Regions from separate parts of the Nonomuraea sp. B12E4 genome, predicted to be linked through region 2. Evidence: riboswitches for the same ligand, from Rfam matches in the RefSeq annotation. Region 2 holds a riboswitch; each other region holds the start of a gene.

Region 1 (5,831 bases), on a different contig from region 2:
CGGGTCGTCCGCGTCGGTGATCGCCCGCACCACCACCACCCGGCTCACTCCGCACGACATCACCTCGTCCAGGTTGTCGAGGTCGATGCCGCCGATCCCGAACCACGGCCGCGAGGTGCCCAGCGAGGCCGCGTGCCGGAGCAGCGGCGGGCCGGGCGCGGGGCGGCCGGGCTTGGTGGGCGTGGGCCAGACAGGGCCGCAGCAGAAGTAGTCGACGCCCTCCTCCACGGCCGCGGCGGAAGCCTCGGCGGCGGAGTGGGTGGACCGTCCGATGACGATGTCGTCGCCGAGTATCTCTCGCGCGACCGTCAAGGGAAGGTCGTCCTGCCCCAGGTGGAGCACGTCGGGCCGGGCGGCGTAGGCCAGATCCGCCCGGTCGTTGACGGCCAGCAGCTTGCCGTGCCGGTCACAGGCGTCGCGGAACACCTCGAGCAGCGCGAGCTCCTCACGCGCCTCAAGACCCTTCTCCCGCAACTGGACGATGTCCACGCCGGAAGCCAGCACCGTGTCCAGGAACTCCGCCAGGTCACCGCGGTCACGGCGGCCGTCGGTGCAGAGATAGAGGCGGGCCTCAGAAACCGAGGGCTTGGGCACGTCGCTTGACCTCCGTGTGGCGACCGGCCTTGATCGCTTGGATGGGCGACCCGGGCAGCGACTCGTCAGGGGTGAAGAGCCAGCGCAGCGACTCGACTTCGTCATAGCCGGCGTCCTGCAGCACGGTCAGCGTGCCGGGCAGGCCCTTCATCACATCCTTGCCGTCCAGGAACACCGCGGGCACCTGAGGCCCGCCGCTCCCGCGGCGCACTCCGAGGAGCTTGTGGTCCTTGAGGAGTTGCTTGGCACGCCCCAGCGATAGGTCCAGGCGCGAGGCCACTTCGGGGAGAGTGAGCCACTCGTCGACGAGTTGCTCGGTCTCCCGGTCGATCTGTGCAACAGAAAGCGTCACGAAACCACAACTACCACATGCCGTGCTTGCTCAAACAACACAATCCCGTAGGGAGACTTCTGGATCTACCAGGCGTTCCGCGTCGAGAGGGTGACCGGCTTCGATGATCCTGCGCCCCTGTACGAGATCACGCGGCCGGTCCACGGCCAGCACCGCGGCGAGGGTTTCCTCGGCCGTGAGCCAGACCGCCGACCACGGGCCCTCGGGGTCGCCGCGGTAGATGAGGCGCTCCCCGGCCGGGTGGTGCCCGGCGTACTGCACCATGTGCTTGAACTGCTCCGACCAGAAGTACGGCACCGGATCGTAGACCATGTCCTCGCCCAGCAGCGTGGCGGCGGCGACCTCGGGGGCGTTGAGCGCGGTGTCCCAGTGCTCGACCCTGAGCCTGGTCTGCCAGCGGCGCGACCACCAGGCGGCGCAGTCGCCGACGGCGACGGTGTTCGGCAGCGAGGCGCGCAGGTGCTCGTCCACGACGACCCCGTTGTGCAGGTCGATGTCGGCGGCGGCCAGCCATTCGAGCGCCGGGCGCACGCCGATGCCGGTGACGACCACGTGCGCCTCGACGAACTCGCCGTCCAGCAGCCGCACGCCGCCCTCGTCCACGGATTCGACCATGGTGTCGAGCCGCAGGTCGATGCCGTCGTACCAGCGCTGGGTGCGGGCGCCGATCTCGGCGCCGACGGCGGTGGCGAGCGGGGCGGGGCCGGCCTCGATCACCGTCACCACGCACCCGGCGCGGCGGGCCGCGGTGGCCACCTCCGCACCGATCCAGCCGGCGCCGATGATCGCGACGCGGGCGCCGGGCACCAGCATGGCCCGCAGCTCGTGGGCGTCGTCGAGGGTGCGCAGCACGTGCTGGGGGCCGTCGCCGGGCAGCCTGATCGGCTCGGCTCCGGTGGCGATGACCAGGCCGTCGTAGCCCAGCTCGCCCTCCGTCGTCTCCACGACGCCGGGGCGCAGGGCCTTGGCCGTGACGCCGGACCAGAAGTCCACCTCGATCGCGGCCAGATCGGTGTCCACGTAGCTGGTGTCGGCGTCGCCGAGCAGCACGGCCTTGGACAGGGGCGGGCGATCGTAGGGACGGTGCCGCTCCTGGCCTATCAGCGTGATCCTGCCGCTGAATCCGCGCCCGCGCAGCGCCTCCACCGTCCGCAGGCCGGCCAGGCCCGCTCCTACCACCACGACATGGTTCACGTTCATGACCATAACGGGGGCGGTGCCTGGATGTCGCACCGAGGCCGTAGGCTGGGGACGTAAGCCGCGCGGGAGTCCGGCCGTCACCGGGCTGAGAGGAAGGCGTCATCGGGCCTTCGACCGCAAGACACCTGATCCGGATCATGCCGGCGAAGGGAGCGCGAATGGATGTGATCGTGGGTGGCGGAGTCGTCGGGCTGTCGATCGCCTGGCGGCTGACCCGCGAGGGGCGGCCGGTCACCGTGGTGGATCCGGCCCCGGCCGGCGGAGCCTCGCACGCGGCGGCCGGGATGCTGGCCCCGGTGAGCGAGGTCACCTACACGGAGGGGCCGCTGCTGCGGCTGGGCGTCGCCTCTCTGCGCCGCTGGCCCTCCTTCGCCGCCGAACTGGCCGCCGACGCGGGCTTCTCGGCCGCCGACCCGGGTCTTCCCAGTCCCGGCGGGCGTGCGGCGGGTGATGTCGATCCCGGCGTCTCCGGCGGGCTCGCGGGGGACGGCGCGGGCGGCGGGTTCGGCATCAGCGCGCGGGCGCGGGCCGGGCTGGATCTGCGGGCGGACGGGACGCTCGACGTGGCGTTCGGGGCCGACGACCTCGCGGCGCTGGACGAGCTGGCGGCGTTCATGGACAAGCTGGGGCTGCGGGTGGAGCGGCTGACGGGCCGCGAGTGCCGCCGCCTGGAGCCCATGCTGGCCCCCTCCGTGCGCGGCGGGCTGCTGGCCCCCGGCGACGCCTGGGTGGACCCGCGCCGGGTGACGGCCGCGCTGCTGACCGCCCTCGACCGCCTGGGCGTGCCGCTCGTACGGGCGCGCGCGAGCGGGCTCCTGCGCGACGGCGAGCGGGTCGCCGGAGTACGCCTGGCGGACCCCGAACAGCCCGGACCCGGTTGGCGGCCGGAGATCCGGGGCGACCGGGTGATCCTGGCGGCCGGGGTCTGGAGCACCGAGCTGGCCGACGTGCCGGTCCGGCCGATCAAGGGACAGATCATGCGGTTGCGCTCGCCGCAGCCGCTGCTCAGCCGGTGCGTGCGCGGGACCGTGCACGGCTCGCCGGTCTACCTCGTCCCCCGAGGTGACGGCGAGCTGGTGGTCGGGGCCACACAGGAGGAGCTGGGGTTCGACACCAGGGTGACGGCCGGCGGGCTCTACGAGCTGCTGCGCGACGCCAGGGAGCTGGTGCCGGGCGTGACGGAGCTGGAGGTCGCCGACGTGGTGGCCGGCCTGCGCCCGGGGACGCCGGACAACCTGCCGCTCATCGGCCCGGCCCGTACGCCGGGGCTCGTCCTGGCCACGGGACACCACCGCGGCGGCGTGCTGCTGGCCCCCCTCACGGCGGCCCTCGTGTCCGACGCCGTGGCGGCGGACACGGCGGGCGGGCCTGCCGCTTTCCCTGGAGCCGGTGGGGCCGGTGGAGGCGGTGCGGCCGATGCGGCGGTGGGTGACGACGGTGAGTTGGCGGAGTTGTGCTCGCCAGAGAGATTTCGGGAAATTTCATGATTGTGACGATCAACGGGGCCGCCCATGAGGTGGCCGACGGGATTACGGTGGCGCAGGCCGTACGTACATTGACCGTGGCCACCACCGGAGTGGCGGTGGCCGTGAACGACGAGGTGGTCACGCGGAGCTCGTGGGAGACGACGGTGCTCGGCGACAGCGACCGCGTGGAGGTTCTGACGGCGGTGCAAGGTGGATGATCTGATCATCGCCGGGGAGAAGTTCTCCTCCCGGCTCATCATGGGGACCGGCGGCGCGCCCTCGCTGGAGGTGCTGGACCAGGCGCTGGCCGCGTCCGGGACCGAGCTGACCACGGTGGCCATGCGGCGGCTCGACCCCGGCGCCCGCGGCTCCGTGCTGGACGTGCTGCGCGAGCGCGACATCAAGGTGCTGCCCAACACCGCGGGCTGCTTCACCGCGGGTGAGGCGGTGCTGACCGCCCGGCTGGCCCGGGAGGCGCTGGGCACGAACTGGGTCAAGCTTGAGGTCATCGCCGACGAGCGGACGCTGCTCCCCGATCCGATCGAGACGTTCGACGCGGCCGAGCGGCTCGTGGCCGACGGGTTCGTGGTGCTGCCGTACATCGGTGACGACCCGGCGCTGGCGCGGCGGCTGGAGCAGGCGGGCTGCGCGGCCGTGATGCCGCTGGGCGCGCCGATCGGCTCCGGGCTGGGCATCCGCAACCCGCACAACATCGAGCTGATCGTGGAGGCCGCCTCGGTGCCGGTGATCCTCGACGCGGGCATCGGGACGGCCAGCGACGCCGCCCTGGCGATGGAGCTGGGCTGCGACGCCGTCCTGCTGGCCACGGCGGTCACCAGGGCGCAACGGCCCGATCTCATGGCGGCGGCCATGAAGGCGGCCGTGGTGGCGGGGCGGCTGGCGCGGCAGGCGGGCCGCATCCCGCGCAGGCGCTACGCCGAGGCGTCCTCACCGATGACCCCCTGACGGAATGGTCACAGCCCCGACAGGACGCCCTGCCGGGGCTGGGACGCCAGTGAAGCCGTGCCCGTTTCGCCGGGCGGCTTCGACGTGCCGATCAGAACGTCTCAGCATCGGTTTCGGGCGCCGGGGCCCTGCCAGTGGCGAAACGCCCGTAAACTCAGCCGGGTGGATACGACGACTGCGGACCCCCTGGTCGGACGGCTTCTCGATAGGCGCTACCGCATCGAGAGCCGGATCGCCCGGGGCGGTATGGCGACCGTCTACCTGGCGTTGGACATCCGGCTCGACCGGACGGTGGCGCTGAAGGTCATGCACCGCTCGCTCGCCGACGACCCCGCGTTCGTCAGGCGGTTCATCGGCGAGGCCAAGTCGGTTGCCAGCCTGTCCCATCCCAACGTGGTGCACGTCTTCGACCAGGGCACCGACCAGGACATCGTCTACCTGTCGATGGAATACGTGCCCGGCAGGACACTGCGCGACATCCTGCGCGAGCGCGGCCGGCTGCCCGCCCGCGAGGCGCTGGAGATCCTCATCCCGGTGCTCGCCGCCCTCGGCGCGGCCCACCAGGCCGGGATGGTCCACCGCGACGTGAAGCCGGAAAACGTCCTCATGACCGACGACGGCCGGGTCAAGGTCGTCGACTTCGGCCTGGCCAGGGCCATCGAGGCGACCAACCAGACCCGCACCGGCATGATGATCGGTACCATCGGCTACATGGCGCCCGAGCAGGTCACCATGGGCGCCGCCGACGTGCGCAGCGACGTCTACGCCGCCGGCATCATGCTGTTCGAGCTGGTCACCGGCCAGCAGCCCTACGAGGGCGCGACCCCGATGTCGGTGGCCTACCGGCACGTCCACGACACGGTCCCGGCACCGTCGACGCTGGTCCCCGAGGTGCCGCCGCTGATCGACACGCTGGTGGCGCACGCGACCGCGCGCGAGCCGCACGACCGCCCCGCCGACGCCACCGCGATGCTGGTGGCCGCGGTGGACGCGCACCGGATGCTGCCGCGCACGACGGACCCGCAGGCGTCCAACGTCCGGTCCCACGCCGGACCGGCGCACGCGGCCCCGACGGTGTCCCAGCCGATGCCCCCCTCGATGCCGCAGGCCGCGCCGGCGCACACGCTGATCCAGCCGCGCGCGGAGACGCGGGCGGAGGCACGGGCGGAGGCACGGGCGGCGCGGCGCGGTTTCCGGCTGAGCTGGTTCCTGGTGGCGCTGGTCGCCGTGATGGTGGTGGCGGTCGGGCTGAC
Region 2 (5,831 bases):
ACGGCGCGGGAGCGCGATACCGGTTGATCGACCATGCGCCTGAGGGGCGTACCGAGCTGGTCAGCGCGCTGCGCGGGCACGATGTCGCGCAGGCGGCCAAGTGCCTGGTGGTGATGGTCAAGATCGGCAAGAAGCAGACCAGGCACGTGCTGGCTGTCGTGCCCGGTGATGCTCGGCTCGATCTGCAGGCGGTCAAGGCGCTGCTGGACGGCACGTACGTGGCCTTCGCCGGCAAGGAGAAGGCCGAGGAACTGGCCGGGAGCATGAGCGGGACCGTGTTGCCGTTCAGCTATGACTCCCGGCTCGAACTGGTCGCTGATCCGTCGCTGCTGGAGCGGCCTGAGCTGTACTTCAATGCCGCCCGGCTCGATCGGTCGGTCGCGTTGGCCACCGTGGACTACGTGCGGCTGGCCGAGCCCAGGATGGCCGCGATCACTGGCTAGGGCGACCGCGCTTACGAGCACGTGGGGGTGGGGGCGGGGTTGGTGCCGTTCCAGGAGGCCAGGAAGCCGAACGTGGTCGACGCCCCAGGGGTCAGCAGGCCGTTCCAGCTCGCGTTCTGCACGGTCACCGCCGAGCCGCCGGCGCTCAGCGTGCCGCCCCAGATCTGGGTGATCTGCTGGCCGCCCGCGAACGTCCACCGCACCGTCCACGAGCTCCGCGGGGCGGTGCCGGTGTTCCTGACGGTGACCTCGCCCTGGAAGCCGCCCTGCCACTGCCCGGTGTTGCGGTAGGTGGCCGTGCACCCGCCGGGCGGCGGCGTGACGGTGGGTGTGATGGTGGGTGTGACGGTGGCTGTGGGGGTGGAGGTGCTGGAGAGGGCGCTCACCAGCGCCGGATACCACTTGTCGGACATCTTCTGGTCGCCGGCGGCGTTCGGGTGCACGCCGTCATAGGTGTCCGTGCTCGTGCTGAACCCCGTCCACTGGTCCACCACCGTGATCGGCGACCGCTGGGTGGAGGTGGTGGCGGCCCAGCTGGGGATGGCGTTGTTGAAGTTCACGGTACGTTGGGCGCAGTCGGGGCAGGTGGACGGGTTCATCGGGATGATCTTGGCGACCCAGGATCTTCATGTTGGGGTTGCTGGCCCGCATCTGGTTCACCAGCGTCGTGAACGCGCTCAGGATCGTCGCCGGTGCGATGTTGCTCCACACGTCGTTCGTGCCGAAGTGCATCAGGACGATGTCCGGCCTGGTCGCGGCGAGCCAGCCGGGTAACTGGTTCTGGTTGGCCACGTTGGTGGCCAGGAAGCCGCCGTGGCCCTCGTTGTCGCCGTCGTACGAGACCCCGCAGCCCTGCGGCGGGAGCGTGCCGACGAAGTCGATGTCGGTGTGGCCGGTGCTCTGTAACCTGTTCCAGAGCAGGGCCCGCCAGCAGCCGGGGGATCCGGTGATCGAGTCGCCCAGCGGCATGATCCTGATGGGCGCGGCGCCGGCCTGCGAAGTGGTCGCGATCAGCACCGCCGCGGCCAGAGCCAGCATCGCCGCCAGCACGGCGGTGGTCCTGCGCATCGTCTGCTCCCGTCGTCGCCTCGCCTCGCCGCGCCGTCGCACGGAGGGGCTCACGCGTCCTGGTCTTCGCGCGAATCGTAGGATCGCCTGGGGGCGGGGGAAAGGCAGGGCGCTGTTCGCAGGCTGGTGACCTGCGGGGACGGCGGGAGTGGCGTGTAACTTTCAGTGGATCACGGCGAGCGGGCAGGGTGCGTGGTGGAGCATGGCCTGGCTGATCGAGCCCATGAGCATCCCGGCGAGCTGGCCGTGCCCGCGCGACCCCACGACCAGCAGCTCGGCTCCCGCCGCCGCCTCCCTCAGCACCTCGACGGGGTGGCCGTGCACGACCTCCGCCACCGCGTCCACGCCGGGATGCGGCCCCCGGTGCCCGGCCAGCAGGTCCTGCAGGGCCCGCAGGTGCCTCTGCTCGCCGTCGCGGTCGGCCGGCTCGAAGCCGCCCGGATGCGGCCAGGCCCAGGACTGTACGGCACGCAGCCGCGCACCCCGCAGCTCCGCCTCGGTGAAGCCGAAGTCGAGCGCCCGCATGGATCCCGTGGAGCCGTCGACCCCGACCACCACCTCGGCCCGCGGCGCGGAGGGCCGCTCGTGGACCAGGACCACGTTCGTACGGGCGTGCGCGGCCACCCCGTAGGCGACCGAGCCGATCAACAGCCCGCGTACGCCGCCGATGCCGCGACTGCCCACGACCAGCAGTTCGGCCCCCTGGGCGGCCTTGATCAGGGCCGCGCGAGGGTCGCCGGGCAGTAGCTTGGTCTCCACGGTGATGCCCGGCCGCTCGCGCAGCGCCCGGTCCCTGGCGGAGACGAGCACCGACTCCGCGCCCTCGCGCATCCACCGGCCCACCTCGGCGTAGTATCCGGCGGTCTCCTCGCACACCCACTTCGGCACGGTGTGCGCCACGATCAGCGGCGCCTGGCGCAGCGCCGCCTCCGTGGCGGCCCAGCCGACGGCTTCCAGTCCGGTGCGCGAGCCGTCCGCCCCAGCGATGATCAAGGTTCAGCTCCTCAGCCGAAGGCGTAGCACTCGACCTCGGCGCGGCGGTATGACAGCCCTCTGCCTACGGCTTCCTGGGCGCACGTGCGTTGGGCCTTGCTGAGATATAGCGTGCCGCAGACGGTCACGCCGGAGTAGGTGCGGCAGTCGAGTGATTTGTCGGGTTGGCCGATGCGGTAGTCCGCCTTGACCGCCGCACGGCAGCGTGTCATTCCCATGCTGGAGTAGCGGCACTGAGCGATCAGGACGGCGTACTGCTCCTTGCTCACTTCATGCTGTTCGATCCCACCCCCGGAGGCGGCGGACACGTTGAACGTGGCCAACACCGCCAGGCCTGCGACCGCGGCGATATCTTTCATGTTCCCCCTGACGGGACCGTACCGCCCAGGGTGATCGTCAAACCTGAGCGCTCCCGGACCCGCTGCCCGGGCCGTCATCCGAGAAGGCTCGCGGCGCTAAATCCTGTTATTTCGTGAAATGCCCATGTTTCGGGCGCAGTGAGGGTTGGGTACGATCACCGCCGTCCAACGCGGGAGCCCGGTGCGGACCGGGCTGAGAGGACGGCTGACAGCCGCCGACCGCCAGAACCTGCTCCGGGTAATGCCGGCGAAGGGAGTTTGCGCGATGAGCAGCGCGCGCTTTTCCAAGATCTACACCGGTGACCTGCGTGTGCCGATGCGCCAGGTCCGCCTGTCCGACGGCTCTGCTGTGAGGCTGTACGACACTTCGGGCCCGTACACCGACCCTGACGTCGAGACCGACGTCAGGCGGGGCCTGCCGCGCCTGCGCGAGGGCTGGATCGCCGAGCGCCGGGCGGCGGGGCTGCCCGTCACGCAGGTCGCCTGTGCCAGGCGGGGGCTGGTCACCAAGGAGATGGAGTTCGTGGCGGTGCGCGAGGGGATCGCGGCTGAGTTCGTACGCCAGGAGGTCGCGGCCGGTCGGGCCATCATCCCGGCGAACGTCAACCACCCCGAGACCGAGCCGATGATCATCGGCCGGAACTTCCTGGTGAAGATCAACGCCAACATCGGCAACTCCGCCGTGACGTCCTCCATCGAGGAGGAGGTCGAGAAGATGACCTGGGCGACCAGGTGGGGCGCGGACACGATCATGGACCTGTCCACCGGACAGGACATCCACGAGACCCGCGAGTGGATCCTGCGCAACTCGCCGGTACCGGTCGGGACCGTGCCCATCTACCAGGCGCTGGAGAAGGTCAAGGGCCGGCCGGAGGAGTTGTCGTGGGAGGTGTACCGCGACACGCTGATCGAGCAGTGCGAGCAGGGCGTGGACTACGTGACGGTGCACGCCGGGGTGCGCCTGGCGTACGTGCCGCTCACCGCCCGCCGCAAGACCGGGATCGTCTCGCGCGGTGGCTCGATCATGGCCGCCTGGTGCCTGGCGCACCACCGCGAGAGCTTCCTGTACGAGAACTTCGACGAGATGTGCGAGATCCTGGCCCGCTACGACGTGTCGTTCTCGCTCGGCGACGGACTGCGGCCCGGGTCGATCGCGGACGCCAACGACGAGGCTCAGTTCGCCGAGCTGCGGACGCTCGGGGAGCTCACCCGGATCGCGCGCGCCCATGACGTGCAGGTGATGATCGAGGGTCCCGGTCATGTGCCCATGCACAAGATCAAAGAGAACGTGGACCTGCAGCGCGAGCTCTGCGACGACGCGCCGTTCTACACGCTCGGGCCGCTCGTGACGGACATCGCGCCGGGGTACGACCACATCACCTCGGGCATCGGGGCCGCCATGATCGGCTGGTACGGCACCGCCATGCTCTGTTACGTCACCCCCAAGGAGCACCTGGGCCTGCCGGACAAGGACGACGTCAAGACGGGTGTGATCACGTACAAGATCGCTGCCCACGCGGCGGACCTGGCCAAGGGGCACCCGGGGGCGCAGGCGCGGGACGACGCCCTGTCGGACGCGCGGTTCGAGTTCCGCTGGGAGGACCAGTTCGACCTGTCGCTGGATCCCGACACCGCCCGGTCCTTCCACGACGAGACCCTGCCGGCCGCGCCCGCCAAGACGGCGCACTTCTGCTCGATGTGCGGGCCCAAGTTCTGCTCGATGCGGATCAGCCACGACGTACGCAGGTACGCGGCCGAGCACGGGATGAGCGAGGAGGCGGCGCTGGAGGCGGGGCTGGCGGAGAAGGCCGAGGAGTTCACCCGCCGGGGCGCCTCGATCTATCTGCCTGTCGTGGACTAGCCGGTCGGCGTGCGCGGGGGCGCCTGCCGGTCAGCGCCCCCGCAGCACTTCGAGGATTCTGATGCTGCCCACCTCGCCGCCGTGCCAGAGACGGTATTCGGCCGACGGCCGGACGTAACGGACGGCGTCCGCGTACCAGAACTCCGCTTCGGCGTGGACGTCGTTGTCGTCGGGGCGCAGCGTGACCCGCTCCGGGATGTCGAGTTCGAACCCGAGCAGGCGCGGGCGGCCGTCCGGCTCGGTGTCTATCCAGGCCAGCAGGGAACGCGTGGGCAGCGGCATGGGCTGCCGCAGGCCGGGGGCCCGCAGGGAGACCTTGGCGCGCACGGTCATTTGATGATCCGTAGAAGTTTGATCGACCCCATGAACCGGGCCCGCAGGAAATACGCGGCTTCCTCCCTGCCCGGGGCGATCGACTCGGCCTTGGCCAGTTGGCGCGCGTCGATCTCGGCCTGCGTCACCACGTATTCGCCCCAGCCCCGCCGGAACCGGGCGGCGGAAACCGTTTCCGCGCCTTTGGGATTGCCGAGAAGTCCCGTCAGCGTCAGCGGCCGGCCCGGCGAGGAGGCGAGGATCTTCGGTCTGCGGTCGTTCCGCAGGCTCTCGGCCGGCACGTGGGCGTGCCCGGCCTCCGGATAGCTGCCGTAGATGATGGGCATGGCGGCCGTCGGGCCGCCTCCCGCCGTCGCGCCGCTCAATACGACGGCGGCGCCACTGCCGGCCAGCGCGGCTGACGCGGCGACCAGCACCCATTTACGCTTCATGGCCTTCTCCCGCCGTGGGGGTCCACAGGGGTGTACGGGCGGAGAAGGCTGTGGGGTTCGGATTACCCCGGATCCTGGAACGGCTCGGATTCCAGGGCGGCCACGAGGCGCGACATTCCGGCCAGCCATCTGTCCGGGTCGTCGGCCTTGCGGCGTACGAACTCGGTGACCTCGGGGTGCGGGAGGATGTGGAAACGTTCGGCGTCCAGGCCCTCGATGACCGTGTCCGCCACGTCCGAGGGGTCCAGGATGGTGCCCGAGGCGGCCACGGCCCGGGCGGTCAGGTGGCCCTCCTCAAGGCCGCGCTCCAGCATGGCCGTCCGCACGCCCTGCGGGCACAGGA
Region 3 (5,831 bases), on a different contig from region 2:
GGTGCTGCTCCTGGTGGCGGGGGTGGGGATGCTGTTCTGGATCGACTCCCGGCTGTCGGGGATCGACGGCGTGCTCGCCGATTACGACGGCCGCGTCGCCGACACCCCGGGCACCAACTGGCTGCTCGTCGGGTCCGACAGCCGCAAGGGCCTGACGGCCGCCGAGCGGAAGGAGCTGGCCACGGGGCGGTCCGCCGGCCAGCGTACGGACTCGATGATGTTGCTGCACCTCCCCGACGGCGGAGACAAGCCGACCCTGGTCAGCCTGCCGCGCGACTCGGCCGTCAGCATCCCGGGCAGGGGGCGCAACAAGCTCAACGCCGCCTACTCGATCGGTGGGCCGAAGCTGCTGGTCCAGACCGTGGAGACGGTCACCGGGGTGCACGTGGACAACTACATGGAGATCGGGTTCGGCGGCTTCGTGGACATCGTGGACGCCGTCGGCGGGGTGGAGATCAACGTACGGGCCGCCGTGGACGACCCCAAGGCGGGTCTCAAGCTGAAGAAGGGCACCCAACTGCTCAACGGGGCCCAGGCGCTCGGCTACGTGCGCACCCGCAAGGGCGGCGCGCTGCCCGACTTCGAGCGGACCAAGCGGCAGCGGCAGTTCCTCGGGGCGGTCGTGAAGAAGGCGGCCAGCCCGGGGGTGCTCATCAACCCGTTCACGTCGATCCCGCTGGCCATGAGCGCCACGGACGCGGTCGAGGTGGACTCGGGCACGGGCGTGTTCGACATGCTGTCGCTGGGGCTGGCCATGGGTGACAGCCCGGTGACGACGGTGGTGCCGTTCGGCGGGAACGAGCAGCTGGCTGACGGCGGCGCGGCCGTCAAGTGGGACCGGGCGAAGGCGCTGGCGCTGTTCAACGCGCTCAAGGAGGACAAGCCGGTGCCGCAGGACATCCTCGACGCCGCCTGAGGCGGTCGGTCGGCCGAAACAACGTGGCCGGGCACCGTCGGGTGCCCGGCTTCGTGTTGTCGGGGCGAGATGGCCGGCTTTGTGCGATGCGGGCCGGCGTGGCGTCCAGCTCGGGGTGGCCGAGCGGGGAGGGATCCGTGACCCGGGGCTTCTTGTCCGACAGCTCGACGCGGCCGGCGACGGCGTGCTCGGCCGGCAGGGCGCCCGCGAGTGCGGGGTCGAGCTGCATGGGGTTGACGAGCCGCCTTCCGTCGTGGTCGGAGTGGGCGAGGAACTTCCCGGCGATCCGCACGCAGGTCCTTCGACACTAACCTCCCAGGCATGACTGTCTCGGAACGTTTGCACGCGATCGGCCGGCCGCTGCTCCAGGAGCAGCTCGACCATCCCACCGTGGCCGGGATCGGGCGGGGTGACCTGGCCGAGCCGGTGTTCAGGTCGTGGCTGGAGCAGGACTACCTCTTCCTGCTGGACTACGTGCGGGTGTTCGCCCGGCTGGCCTGGCAGGCGCCCGCCGCGCACCTGGGCGACCTGGTGGACCTGGCGCACACGACCTTCCACGACGAGCTGAGCCTGCACCGGACGATGTCGGCGGAGTTCGGGGCCGATCTGGAGGGGGCGGTGAAGGGGCCGGCGTGTGAGGCGTACACGAGGTTCCTGCTGGAGTCGGCGGCGTCCTACGGGGAGGGGTTGGCTGCGCTTTATCCGTGTATGTGGGGATATTCGAACCTTGGGCGGATATTGGCTAAGAATCCGCCTGCTGAACCGAGATATCGGGCTTGGGTGGACACGTACGCGGACCCGGGGTTCGAGGCGCTCACCGTGCGGATCGCCCAGATGATCGACGAGGCCGGCCCCGATCCGGCGCGGGCGGAGGCGCTGTTCACCGAGGGGATGGCGCACGAGCTGGCCTTCTGGAGCGTGCCCTAGCCCCTCGCGCCCGGTTGTCCACAGGCTGTGGACGGCCGGGGCTCATGGGGACCGTACTCTGGTGGCATGCCGGAACTTCCCGAAGTGGAGTCGCTGGTCCACTTCCTGCGCGAGCGGGCGGTGGGCCGTACGATCCTGGGCGTCGACGTGGTCGCGTTCCAGGCGCTCAAGACGTTCGACCCGCCGGCCACCGCGCTCGGCGGGCTCACGGTGACCGGCGTGTCGCGGCACGGCAAGTTCCTCGACCTCGACTGCGACGGGCTGCACCTGATCATCCACCTCGCCCGGGCGGGATGGCTGCGCTGGCGGGAGGACCTCTCGGGGGCCAAGCCCGTCCGCCCGGGCAAGGGCCCGCTCGCGGTCCGGGTCCGGCTGGCGCCCGATGAGGAAGGGCTGGCGCCGGGGTTCGAGCTGACGGAGGCGGGGACGCAGAAGCGGCTGGCCGTCTATGTCACGAAAAATCCAGACGATGTGCCGGGCGTCGCCGCCCTCGGCCCCGACCCCCTGGACGAGTCGTTCACCGTGGCCGCGCTCAAGCGCATCCTGGGCGGCAACCGTACGCAGATCAAGGGGTTGCTGCGCGACCAGAAGGTGATCGCGGGCATCGGGAACGCCTATTCGGACGAGGTGCTGCACGCGGCCAGGATGTCCCCGTTCAAGATCGCGGCGACGCTGACCGACGCGCAGATCGCCGACCTGCACGAGGCCATCGTCACCACGCTGGGAGAGGCGGTCGAGCGGGCGCACGGGCTGGCGGCCAAGGATCTCAAGGCGGAGAAGAAGTCCGGCCTCCGCGTGCACAACAGGGCCGGGCAGCCGTGCGACGTGTGCGGCGACACGATCCGCGAGGTGTCGTTCGCCGACTCGTCGCTGCAATACTGCCCCACCTGCCAGACGGGCGGGAAACCGCTGGCCGACCGCCGCCTGTCCCGGCTGCTCAAGTAGGTGGTCGGGGCCCGTGCCGGACGCGAGATGATGGAGTCATGAGCGTTCCTGAGATCGACCCCAGTGCCCTTCCGTCCGACGCCTACCTGCTCGACGTGCGGGAGCAGGAGGAGTGGGTGGCGGGGCACGCCCCCGAGGCCGTGCACATCCCCATGACGCAGATCCAGGGCCGGGTGGACGAGGTGCCCAGCGACCGGACGGTCTACGTCGTGTGCCGGGTGGGCGGCCGATCGATGCAGGTCGCGGCCTGGCTCACCCAGCTCGGACGAGACGCGGTCAACGTCGGCGGCGGCATGCAGTCATGGGAGTCGGCGCGGCGCCCGATGGTCAGCGAGACCGGGCAGCCGCCTTTCGTCGCGTGAGGCGGCTTGTACGGTGAGACAACGCCCACTATGGCGGTTTCGCCGTCATTAGGGCATGATGAGGGCGCCAATTACAGATCGTCGCGGGAGCTCGGGGTGCCGGGCTGAGAGGGCAGCAACTGATCCGCTGCCGACCGCCTGAACCTGTCCGGATAATGCCGGCGTAGGGAGTGTGCGATGTCGCATGCCGTCAACGAAGTTCCCCTGACTCTCGAAGGACGGCCGCCGAAGACACTGGGCGTGCTCGACCAGGGCGCGCTCTGGGCCAACCTGGGTGTCAGCCTCCTCGGCTTCTCCGGGGCCATGTTCCTGCTCGACCCGCTCGGCAACGCGCCGCTCAGCCTGGGCGCCGCGCTGCTGGCGGCCGTGGTCGGCAGCCTGATCGGCACGGCCATGGTGGGTCTGTCCGCCATCCCCGGCACCCAGACAGGGCAGCCGGCGATGGTGCTGCTGCGCGGGCTGTTCGGGGCCCGGATCTCCTACGTCCCCACGGTGCTGAACGTCGTGCAGATGCTCGGCTGGGGGGCGTTCGAGCTGTGGGTGATCGCCAAGGCCGCCTCCGCGATCTTCGGCGGGGTGCCCTACCAGGTGTGGGTGATCGTGGCGGGGGTGCTCACCACCGCGCTCACGATCTGGCCGCTCGGCTCGATCCGGCTGCTGCGCCGCTACGTCACCGTCGGGGTGATCGTGTCGATGCTCTGGTTCGCCTGGTTCTTCCTTTCGGACGCCCCCGTGCACGCGGGCGGATCCTGGACCGCGTTCGCCCCGGCCGTGGACTACGTGATCGCGCTGTCGGTGTCGTGGGTGCCGATGGCGGCCGACTTCGCCCGGCACTCCAGGTCGAGCAGGGCCGCGTTCACCGGGGTGGTCGGCGGTTACACGCTGGCGCAGGTGGCCTGCCTGGGGCTGGGCGTGTACGCGGTGGCCATCGCCGGGGCGGCGGCGGTGGGAGCCGACAGCACGTCGGTGTTCGGGCCCTTCGTGGCGGTGCCGGTGGGCGCGCTGTTCTTCGGCATCCTGGTGCTGCGGGAGACCGACCAGTCCTTCGCCAACGTCTACTCCACGACGGTCTCGTTGCAGAACCTGATGCCCAGGGTGGACCGGCGGGCGTTCTCCGCCGCGATCGGCGTGCTCACCGTCGCCATCGCGCTGGTCGTGGACGTCACCTCGTACGGCGCGTTCCTGTCGGTGATCGGGGCGGTGTTCGTGCCGATGTTCGCGGTGCTCGCCGTGGACTACTTCGTGCTGGGCGGCGCCTCCCGCTGGAACACCGGCGAGGACGCGCCGTCGCGCTGGTCGATGCTGGTGCCGTGGGGGCTCGGCTTCCTCGCGTACTGGCTGACCACCTCCAGCCTCACTGTGGAGGGCTGGGACGCCCTGTGGGCCTCGGTACGGGAGGCGATCGGGTTCACCCGGCAGCCGTGGATGAACGGCGCCCTGGGCGCGGCCCTGGTGGCCGGGCTGGTGACGCTGGCCGTCGGCTGGCCGCGGCGGCGCCGCGCGGCCGGCTCCGAGCCCGGCTCCGAGGCCGCGCGGGCAGGGCGGTCAGGCTGAGGCGCGCTGCTCGACGTTGAGGAGGTGTTGCTTGGCGGCCGGACCGCCCGCGTAGTCGCCGAGCGTGCCGTCCCCGCGCACCACCCGGTGGCAGGGCACGATCACGCAGACGGGGTTGGAGGCCAGCGCGTTGCCGATCGCCCGCAACGCGCGCGGCCGGCCGATGCTCTGGCCGATCTCCTCGAACGTGGTGGTCGTGCCGTAGGGGACGGCCATGGTCTTCTGCAGCACCGTGCGCGCGAAGGTGGTGGCCAGCGCCCAGTCCACGGGGGTGGTGAACGCGCGCAGCCGGCCGGAGAAGTAGGCGTCCAGCTCCCTGCGCACCGGGTCGAGCCGGCCCGGCTCGGGCCCGATGAACGTGCCCACATGCCTGGTGACCAGCTCGTACACGCTGTTTTCCGGCTCGAAGCTGCACGCCGCGACGCCCTTGCCCGTCACGGCCAGCACCAGCCTGCCCACGGCACCGTCGTAGGTGCCGAACGCGATGTCGGGCGGAGTCTCACCTCGGTAGGTGCTGGAGGTCACCCGCAGCAGGGCATCGAGATCACCGCTCGACATTCCGTCACCCTCCCGCGTGTAGCCGCGATGCCCGCACCGCGGGCGAATCGCCGTGCCCGCCGTTGTGTTGTGCCGTGCCCGCACTGTGTGGTGCGGTGCCCGCAACTGTGTTGTGCGGTGCTCGCAGCGTATCGGACGGATCGCCCGACGGACTCACCGCGCCACGGGCACTATGGAGGTGTGGGGGACGAATGGGCCGGTAGTGACGACGAGATCGCTCGCGCGGTGCTCGCCAGCTCACCCAACGCCGTCGTGGCGCTCGACCGGGATCAGGGCGTGCTGGTCTGGAACGCCGAGGCCGAGCGGCTGTTCGGCTGGACGGCGGAGGAGATGCTCGGGCGGCGCGCGCCGATCGTGCCGGGCGAGCTGGTGGCCGAGCACAACGCCGTGCTGGAGCGGGTACGCACCGGAGGCCAGGTCTCCCTGCGTACTAAACGCTTCCGCAGCGACGGGACCCTCCTGGACGTGCGGGTCGACATCAGCGCGTTGCGGCTGGGCAGCGCGGTGGCCGGCTACGTCTGCGTGCACTACCTGGCCAGGGCCGACGAGATGGCCAGAAACCGGATGGC
Region 4 (5,831 bases), on a different contig from region 2:
ACCCGACCACGGTGGAGTTCCGCTTCATCTCCGCGTCGGGCGGCACCACCTACGTCCAGGTCACTGAAAGCGGCTTCACCGGCAGTGGCGACGAGGTCGTCCAGTACGCCATCGACTCCACCGGCGGCTTCACGTTCCTGATCAGCGGGCTGAAGGCCCTCCTTGAGCACGATCTCCCTCTCGGGCTCATCGGCGACGCCCATCCAAGGACGTGGCAGCATGAGGCCGGCCTCCGAGCGAGCCCGACACCGCCGAGCGGTGCGTGACCAAGCTCAAAGCCGCCGGTACATGATGTGCAGTCCCACGTAGCCGTGAACCGGATGGTGGAAGCCTGCCGGAAGGGTGGTCATCACTTCGAAGCCGAGTGACCTCCACAGCGCCACCGCCCGGGCGTTGGTCTCCACGACGGCGTTGAACTGCATCGCTCGAAAGTCGTCCTTACGTGCCTGTTCCAGGACATGCTCGCCGAGCGCCCGGCCAACTCCCCGGCCGGAGTGGCTCGGATCGACCATGAAGCTCGCGCTGGAGATGTGTGCGGCGCCGCCACCGTGGTTGCGGACGCTGTTAGCTGTGCCCAGGACGGTTCCGTCCGCGTCCACGGCGACGAAGGTGCGGCCCGGCGGCTTGGGGAACCACATCTGCCTGGCCTGAGATTCGGGGGTGCCACGATCCCACGAGAATGTCTCACCGGCCCGCACGATGCCCTCCATGAACGCCCACATACTGGGCCAATCGTGGGCCATCGCCTCTCTGATCATCATGGCCGCCAGCATGGGTCAACCAGGTAGGAGCCGCAACTGAGTTTCGACGGAGGAGGTGGCCAGGCCGAACCCCGACTATATGGTGCCTCGCAAAGCGATCACCTGATCCATGGGACAGGCCCTTGACGCGAGTTTAGAATCCCCGGGACTACGTGAACCCCTTCAACTGGGCTCATGGGGGGCGTCGATCAGGTGGCGCAGCAGCGCGTCGGCCACCGGGTTGGCCGGTCGTGGGGTGCGGGTGGCCAGCGCCACCCGCCATTCCACCTTTGGTTGCACCAGGGTGGCAGCGGGCAGTCCCGAGCGGTCAGCCCGGCTCCGGGTGACGATCGCCACGCCATGGCCGTTGCGTACCAGCCCGGCCTGGAGATCCAGCTGGTTGGTCTGGGCCACGAACCGGGCCCGCAGGCCGTGGTCCATGAACAACTGCCGGATGCGCTGCGCCAGTGCCGTGCCCGGGCCGAAGCCGACCAGCGGCTCCCGGCTCGCCTCGGCCAGCGACACCTGGTCCCGCCTGACGAACGGGTGCCCCGGCCCGGCGATCACCACCAGTTCGTCGGCGAACACGTGGTGCACGGTCAGCCCGCCCGGCACGGCGCCGCCCAGCACCAGATAGGCCAGGTCGAGCTGGCCAAGCCGGAGCGCCTCCACCAGTTCGTCGACGACCGTGTCCCGCACCTCGACGTGCACTCCCGGATGCGTGCGGCGGAAGCGCGCCAGCTCTGCGGGCAGGTCGACGTGCGCAAGCGACTGGATGGCTCCCACGCTGACCCGGCCGGTCCGCAGCCCGGCGACCGCGGCCACCACGTCGCGCACCGCCTCGGCGTCGGCGACCATGCGCCGGGCCAGAGGGATCACCTCCCTCCCGGCCGGGGTCAGCACGACCCGCCGCGTGGCGCGGTCGAACAGCGGGGCGCCGAGCTCACGTTCGAGGTTGCGGATGGACGTGCTCAACGCCGACTGCACGATCAGCACCTCGCGGGCCGCCGCGGTGAACCTGCCGTGTTTGGCGACCGCCAGGAAGTGTTCGAGCTGACGCAGCTCCATTCATCTCCTCCATCGATTGCCGGGTGCTGATTCATGTGTTGGGCAGGGCAAAGTGATCAGCACGGTGATGAGCGGCCTGCTGATCGGCATCCTGCTGTCCCGCACCGTGGCGGGGGTGATCGCGCAGTTGGCGGGCTGGCGCGCGGTCTACCTGTTGGTGCCGCCCTGACGGCGGTGGTGGGAGTGCTGCTGTGGCGGCAGCTGCCGGTGCTCGCGCCGCTGACGCGGATGCGCTATCCGGCGCTGCTGGGTTCGGTGGTGCGGCTCGTCCGCGAGGAGCCGGTGCTGCGCCTGCGGATGGCCTATGGCTTCTTCACCTACGCCTCGTTCGGCGTGCTCTGGGCCAGCTACGGTTTCCTGCTCGCCCGCCCTCCCTACGGCTGGGACCAGGCGGCGATCGGGCTGTTCGCCCTCCTCGGCGTGACCGGGGCGACCGCGGCCCGCTTCGCCGGCAAGCTCGCCGACCGAGGCTGGGCCAGGTATGCGACCGGCGGGTTCCTCCTGGCCTGCGGCGCCAGTTACCTGCCGCCGCCTACATGACCGCCTACTTCCTCGGCGGCGCATCGGGCAGCGGCCTGTCGGCAGCCATCTATGCCAGTCATGGCTGGGCGGGCGTCTGCGTGCTCGGCGCCGCCTTCCCCGCCGCCGGTCTGCTGCTGTGGGTGATCGAGATGCTGGCCTCCCGGCGCGCCTCGGCCCGCCGGGCCGAGGCCCGCGCACCGGCCGTCCAGGACTGACTCTCGTGCCGGCCACACACCCGCCGCATAGGACCGGCGTGTCTCAGGGGTACAGCTCGAATGGCTCGGCGATGCTCACCTCCGCCAGGAACTCCGGCAGGAGCTGCGGCAGCCGGCGCGGGTAGACCCGATCCGTGCTGGAGCCGACCTCGGCGACCGGCCACCAGCGGAAGCCGAAGTAGTCCTCGATCTCGAAGTCCAGCATCTCCGAGCGGTCGATGTCCGGGCCGGGGACGTCGAGGCGGACGCGGACCACCACCTCGTGTTGCAGCCGCCGCGCGCCCCGGTAGCGGAAGGAGCTGTCACGCCGCCAGGTGGGAGCGCCGATCTGCGCGGGGCGGGTACGGATCCCGGTCTCCTCCCTCAGCTCCCTGATCGCCGCGTCGACATAGTCCTCGCCGTCGTCGATCCCGCCGCCTGGGAGCTCCCACCAGGTTCCCTTCTCCGGCATCGTCGGATCGCGGGTGTGGAAGAGCAGCAACCGATCGCGGGTGTCGAGGACGACGAGCCGGACCACGTCCCTCTCGATGATCGGCAGGTCGTCGGGCGGCTCGGCCATCCGCCTCACCACACCGCGTGGAAATGGTGGACGGGGCCGTGACCGCCCCCGACGCGCAGGCTGTCGGCGGCACGCAACGCGCCGGTCAGGTAGTCCCTGGCCGCTCGCACGGCGGCGAGCCAGTCCCGGTGACGCACGCGCAGCGCCGCGACCGCCGAGGACAGGGTGCAGCCGGTTCCGTGGGTGTGGCGGGTCGCGACCCTGGGCCCGGCGAGGTCGACCGGCTCGCCGCCGGCACTGAAGACGTCGACGCAGACCTCGCCGTCCAGATGGCCGCCCTTGAGCAGCACCCGCCGCGCACCGAGCGCGTGCAGCCGCCGTACCTGCTCGTGCATCTCCGCCACGGTGCGGGCCTGCGGCTCGCCGAGGAGGTCCGCCGCCTCCGGCAGGTTGGGGGTGATCAGGTCGGCGCGCGGGAGCAGCACCTCACGCAGCGCGGACACCGCGTCGGCCGGCAGCAGCCGGTCGCCGCTCTTGGCCACCATCACCGGGTCGAGCACCACGTACGGAGGAGAGAACCTGTCCAGTGCCGCGGCCACCGCGTGGATGACGGGGGCCCGCCCCAGCATGCCGATCTTCACGGCGTCCGCGGGGACATCGGCGAGCAGCGTGTCCAACTGAGCGCTGACGAACTCCGCGGGCACCTCGTGTACGCCGCGCACGCCTGTGGTCGTCTGCGCGACCAGAGCCGTGGTCACCGCCATGCCGTAGCCGCCGAGGGCGGAGAAGGTCTTCAGATCGCCGTGGATGCCCGCGCCACCGCTGGGGTCGGTGCCGGCGATAGAGAGGATTTTGGGAACGGAGGTCACCCGTGACGTCCCTTCGCTAGTGCGAACTAGATCAGGTTCTACGGGTGTGATCTCAGCCCGGCTCGCCGGGCACCCCGCGTCGCATACGAGCGTAACAGGCGCCGTAACGGTAACCCGGCTGCACCAGGTTTCGGACCCGTCACCGCCCGGCGAGGGGCAGGGGACCTACCACGGCCAACCATCGGCTACAGTGCTCATCGCCGCATGACTGAGGTGTCCTCCCTTTCGGGGTGAACCTCCGAGGACACTCGTGCCAAGCCCAGTCGACGCGGCCCGCCGGCTGATCCCTGCGGTTGCGTCCCCCGGATCCCCGCCTCCTCGAAACCACTTGGCGGGTGCGGTCCGGGTGACGGCACTGCCCCGTTGGATCGACCGGTTGGAGGAAGAACCGTGGCGTTGGAGCGTGCCCTGGTGCGGCTGCTGGAGCTGACCTGTGGCATCACGATCGCCAATGTCTACTACGCGCAGCCGTTGCTCCCGACGATCGCCCGCGAGCTGGGGATCGGCCCATCCGCGGCGGGGATGCTCATCACGGTGACGCAGGTGGGCTTCGCCTGCGGGCTGGTGTTCGTGGTGCCGCTCGGCGACATCATCGCCCGCCGCCCGCTGATCACCACGTTGCTCGCGATCGACGCCGTGGCCCTCGCGGTCAGCGCGGCCGCATCCGGGCCGCAGGTGCTGGGGGCCGCTGCCATACTGGTGGGCGCCTCGTCCGTGGTGGCGCAGATGGTGATCCCGTACGCCGCGACGCTGGCGCGCCCGGAGCACCGGGGCCGTACGGTCGCGACCCTGATGGGCGCCCTGCTGCTCGGGGTGCTGCTTTCGAGGACCTTCGCCGGGCTCGTCGCCGAGGTCTCCGGATGGCGCTGGGTCTATGGCGTGGCGGCCGGGGTGATGGCCGTCATGGCGGCGACCATGTACCGGATGCTGCCGGCCGGGGGCCGCGAGGTCGACCTCGGGTACGCCGCCCAGATGCGGGCCGTGCTGCGGCTGGCGCGCGGCGAGCCGGTCCTGCGCTGGCGGTCGCTGATCGGCGCCGCGCAGTTCGCCATGTTCAGCTGCTTCTGGTCCACCGTGACCTTCCTGTTGTCGGGCCCGCCGTTCGGCTGGAGCAAGGCGGGGATCGGCTTGTTCGCGCTGGTGGGCGCCCTGGGTGCGCTGTGCGCGCTGGGCGGCGGGCGGCTGCTGGACCGGCGGCGGACGCGCCTGCCGGTCACCGGGGGCGCGATCGTGCTGCTGGCGGGCTCCTTCGGCGTGCTCGCCGCCGGGCGGAGCAGCCTGGTCTGGCTGGTCCTCGGCGCGCTGCTGATGGACGTGTGCTGCCAGGTCGTGCACGTGACCAACCAGGCGGTCATCTACGACCTGGTCGACGCCGCCCGGTCCCGCCTGACCACCATCTACATGACCACCTACTTCTTCGGCGGTGCCCTCGGCACGGCCGTCGGCATCAGCGCCTACGACCGCTACGGCTGGGGCGGCGCCTGCGCGGCCTCGGCCGGCTTCTGTGGTCTGGCGGCGCTGGGCTGGCTGGCGACGTACCGGCACGAACGGCCCACGGCGGCGCGCCTGCCCGCGATGAGCGACCAGAGGGAGAACTGAACGTGCGGAAAGTGTTCCTCGGCTCCGCCGGACTGGGTGCCCTGCCGCCCTGGCTGGCGTCGCTCCCCCTGACGGCGAGGCACGCGGTCCTGGTGCCGACCGCGGCCAATCCGCTGCCCGCCGCCCCGTGGGTCGAGGCGGCGGACAGCCTGCTGCGGGGGGAGGGCATGGTGGTCGAGCGCCTCGACCTCGAACGGGCGGGGGCGGCCGATGTCGAACGCGCGCTGCGCGGGGCCGACCTGGTCTTCGTCGCCGGTGGGTATCCCCTGTTCCTGCTGGAGCACGTACAGCGGACCGGTTTCGACCGCGTCGTCGCGCC

The links. A riboswitch is a leader RNA that binds a small molecule or an ion and turns the genes downstream of it on or off. The one in region 2 is predicted to bind thiamine pyrophosphate.
Region 1: another riboswitch for thiamine pyrophosphate. It lies ahead of ABGB18_RS22170 (FAD-dependent oxidoreductase); the one in region 2 lies ahead of thiC (phosphomethylpyrimidine synthase ThiC).
Region 3: another riboswitch for thiamine pyrophosphate. It lies ahead of ABGB18_RS35165 (cytosine permease); the one in region 2 lies ahead of thiC (phosphomethylpyrimidine synthase ThiC).
Region 4: another riboswitch for thiamine pyrophosphate. It lies ahead of thiD (bifunctional hydroxymethylpyrimidine kinase/phosphomethylpyrimidine kinase); the one in region 2 lies ahead of thiC (phosphomethylpyrimidine synthase ThiC).

Annotation. Positions count from the first base shown of each region.
Region 1 is NZ_JBDPME010000009.1:207,470-213,300, forward strand. It holds gene thiE (thiamine phosphate synthase) at 1-594, opposite strand, end outside; gene ABGB18_RS22160 (Rv2175c family DNA-binding protein) at 572-946, opposite strand; gene ABGB18_RS22165 (FAD-dependent oxidoreductase) at 977-2,146, opposite strand; TPP riboswitch at 2,199-2,315, shown strand; gene ABGB18_RS22170 (FAD-dependent oxidoreductase) at 2,305-3,633, shown strand; gene thiS (sulfur carrier protein ThiS) at 3,630-3,830, shown strand; gene ABGB18_RS22180 (thiazole synthase) at 3,823-4,578, shown strand; gene pknB (Stk1 family PASTA domain-containing Ser/Thr kinase) at 4,741-5,831, shown strand, end outside.
Region 2 is NZ_JBDPME010000010.1:5,117-10,947, forward strand. It holds gene ABGB18_RS22865 (YbaK/prolyl-tRNA synthetase associated domain-containing protein) at 1-443, shown strand, start outside; gene ABGB18_RS22870 (cellulose binding domain-containing protein) at 455-934, opposite strand; gene ABGB18_RS22875 (GDSL-type esterase/lipase family protein) at 891-1,511, opposite strand; gene ABGB18_RS22880 (universal stress protein) at 1,674-2,504, opposite strand; gene ABGB18_RS22885 (hypothetical protein) at 2,516-2,863, opposite strand; TPP riboswitch at 3,024-3,136, shown strand; gene thiC (phosphomethylpyrimidine synthase ThiC) at 3,129-4,724, shown strand; gene ABGB18_RS22895 (hypothetical protein) at 4,755-5,057, opposite strand; gene ABGB18_RS22900 (hypothetical protein) at 5,054-5,488, opposite strand; gene ABGB18_RS22905 (SDR family NAD(P)-dependent oxidoreductase) at 5,551-5,831, opposite strand, start outside.
Region 3 is NZ_JBDPME010000021.1:70,759-76,589, reverse strand. It holds gene ABGB18_RS35190 (LCP family protein) at 1-916, shown strand, start outside; gene ABGB18_RS35185 (GPP34 family phosphoprotein) at 870-1,208, opposite strand; gene ABGB18_RS35180 (transcriptional regulator) at 1,238-1,843, shown strand; gene ABGB18_RS35175 (DNA-formamidopyrimidine glycosylase family protein) at 1,910-2,788, shown strand; gene ABGB18_RS35170 (rhodanese-like domain-containing protein) at 2,827-3,150, shown strand; TPP riboswitch at 3,224-3,337, shown strand; gene ABGB18_RS35165 (cytosine permease) at 3,328-4,704, shown strand; gene ABGB18_RS35160 (methylated-DNA--[protein]-cysteine S-methyltransferase) at 4,696-5,262, opposite strand; gene ABGB18_RS35155 (PAS domain S-box protein) at 5,443-5,831, shown strand, end outside.
Region 4 is NZ_JBDPME010000045.1:33,525-39,355, reverse strand. It holds gene ABGB18_RS46290 (SRPBCC family protein) at 1-266, shown strand, start outside; gene ABGB18_RS46285 (GNAT family N-acetyltransferase) at 273-761, opposite strand; gene ABGB18_RS46280 (LysR family transcriptional regulator) at 924-1,808, opposite strand; gene ABGB18_RS46275 (hypothetical protein) at 1,983-2,348, shown strand; gene ABGB18_RS46270 (hypothetical protein) at 2,345-2,545, shown strand; gene ABGB18_RS46265 (NUDIX domain-containing protein) at 2,589-3,104, opposite strand; gene thiD (bifunctional hydroxymethylpyrimidine kinase/phosphomethylpyrimidine kinase) at 3,110-3,913, opposite strand; TPP riboswitch at 3,905-4,000, opposite strand; gene ABGB18_RS46255 (MFS transporter) at 4,304-5,512, shown strand; gene ABGB18_RS46250 (Type 1 glutamine amidotransferase-like domain-containing protein) at 5,515-5,831, shown strand, end outside.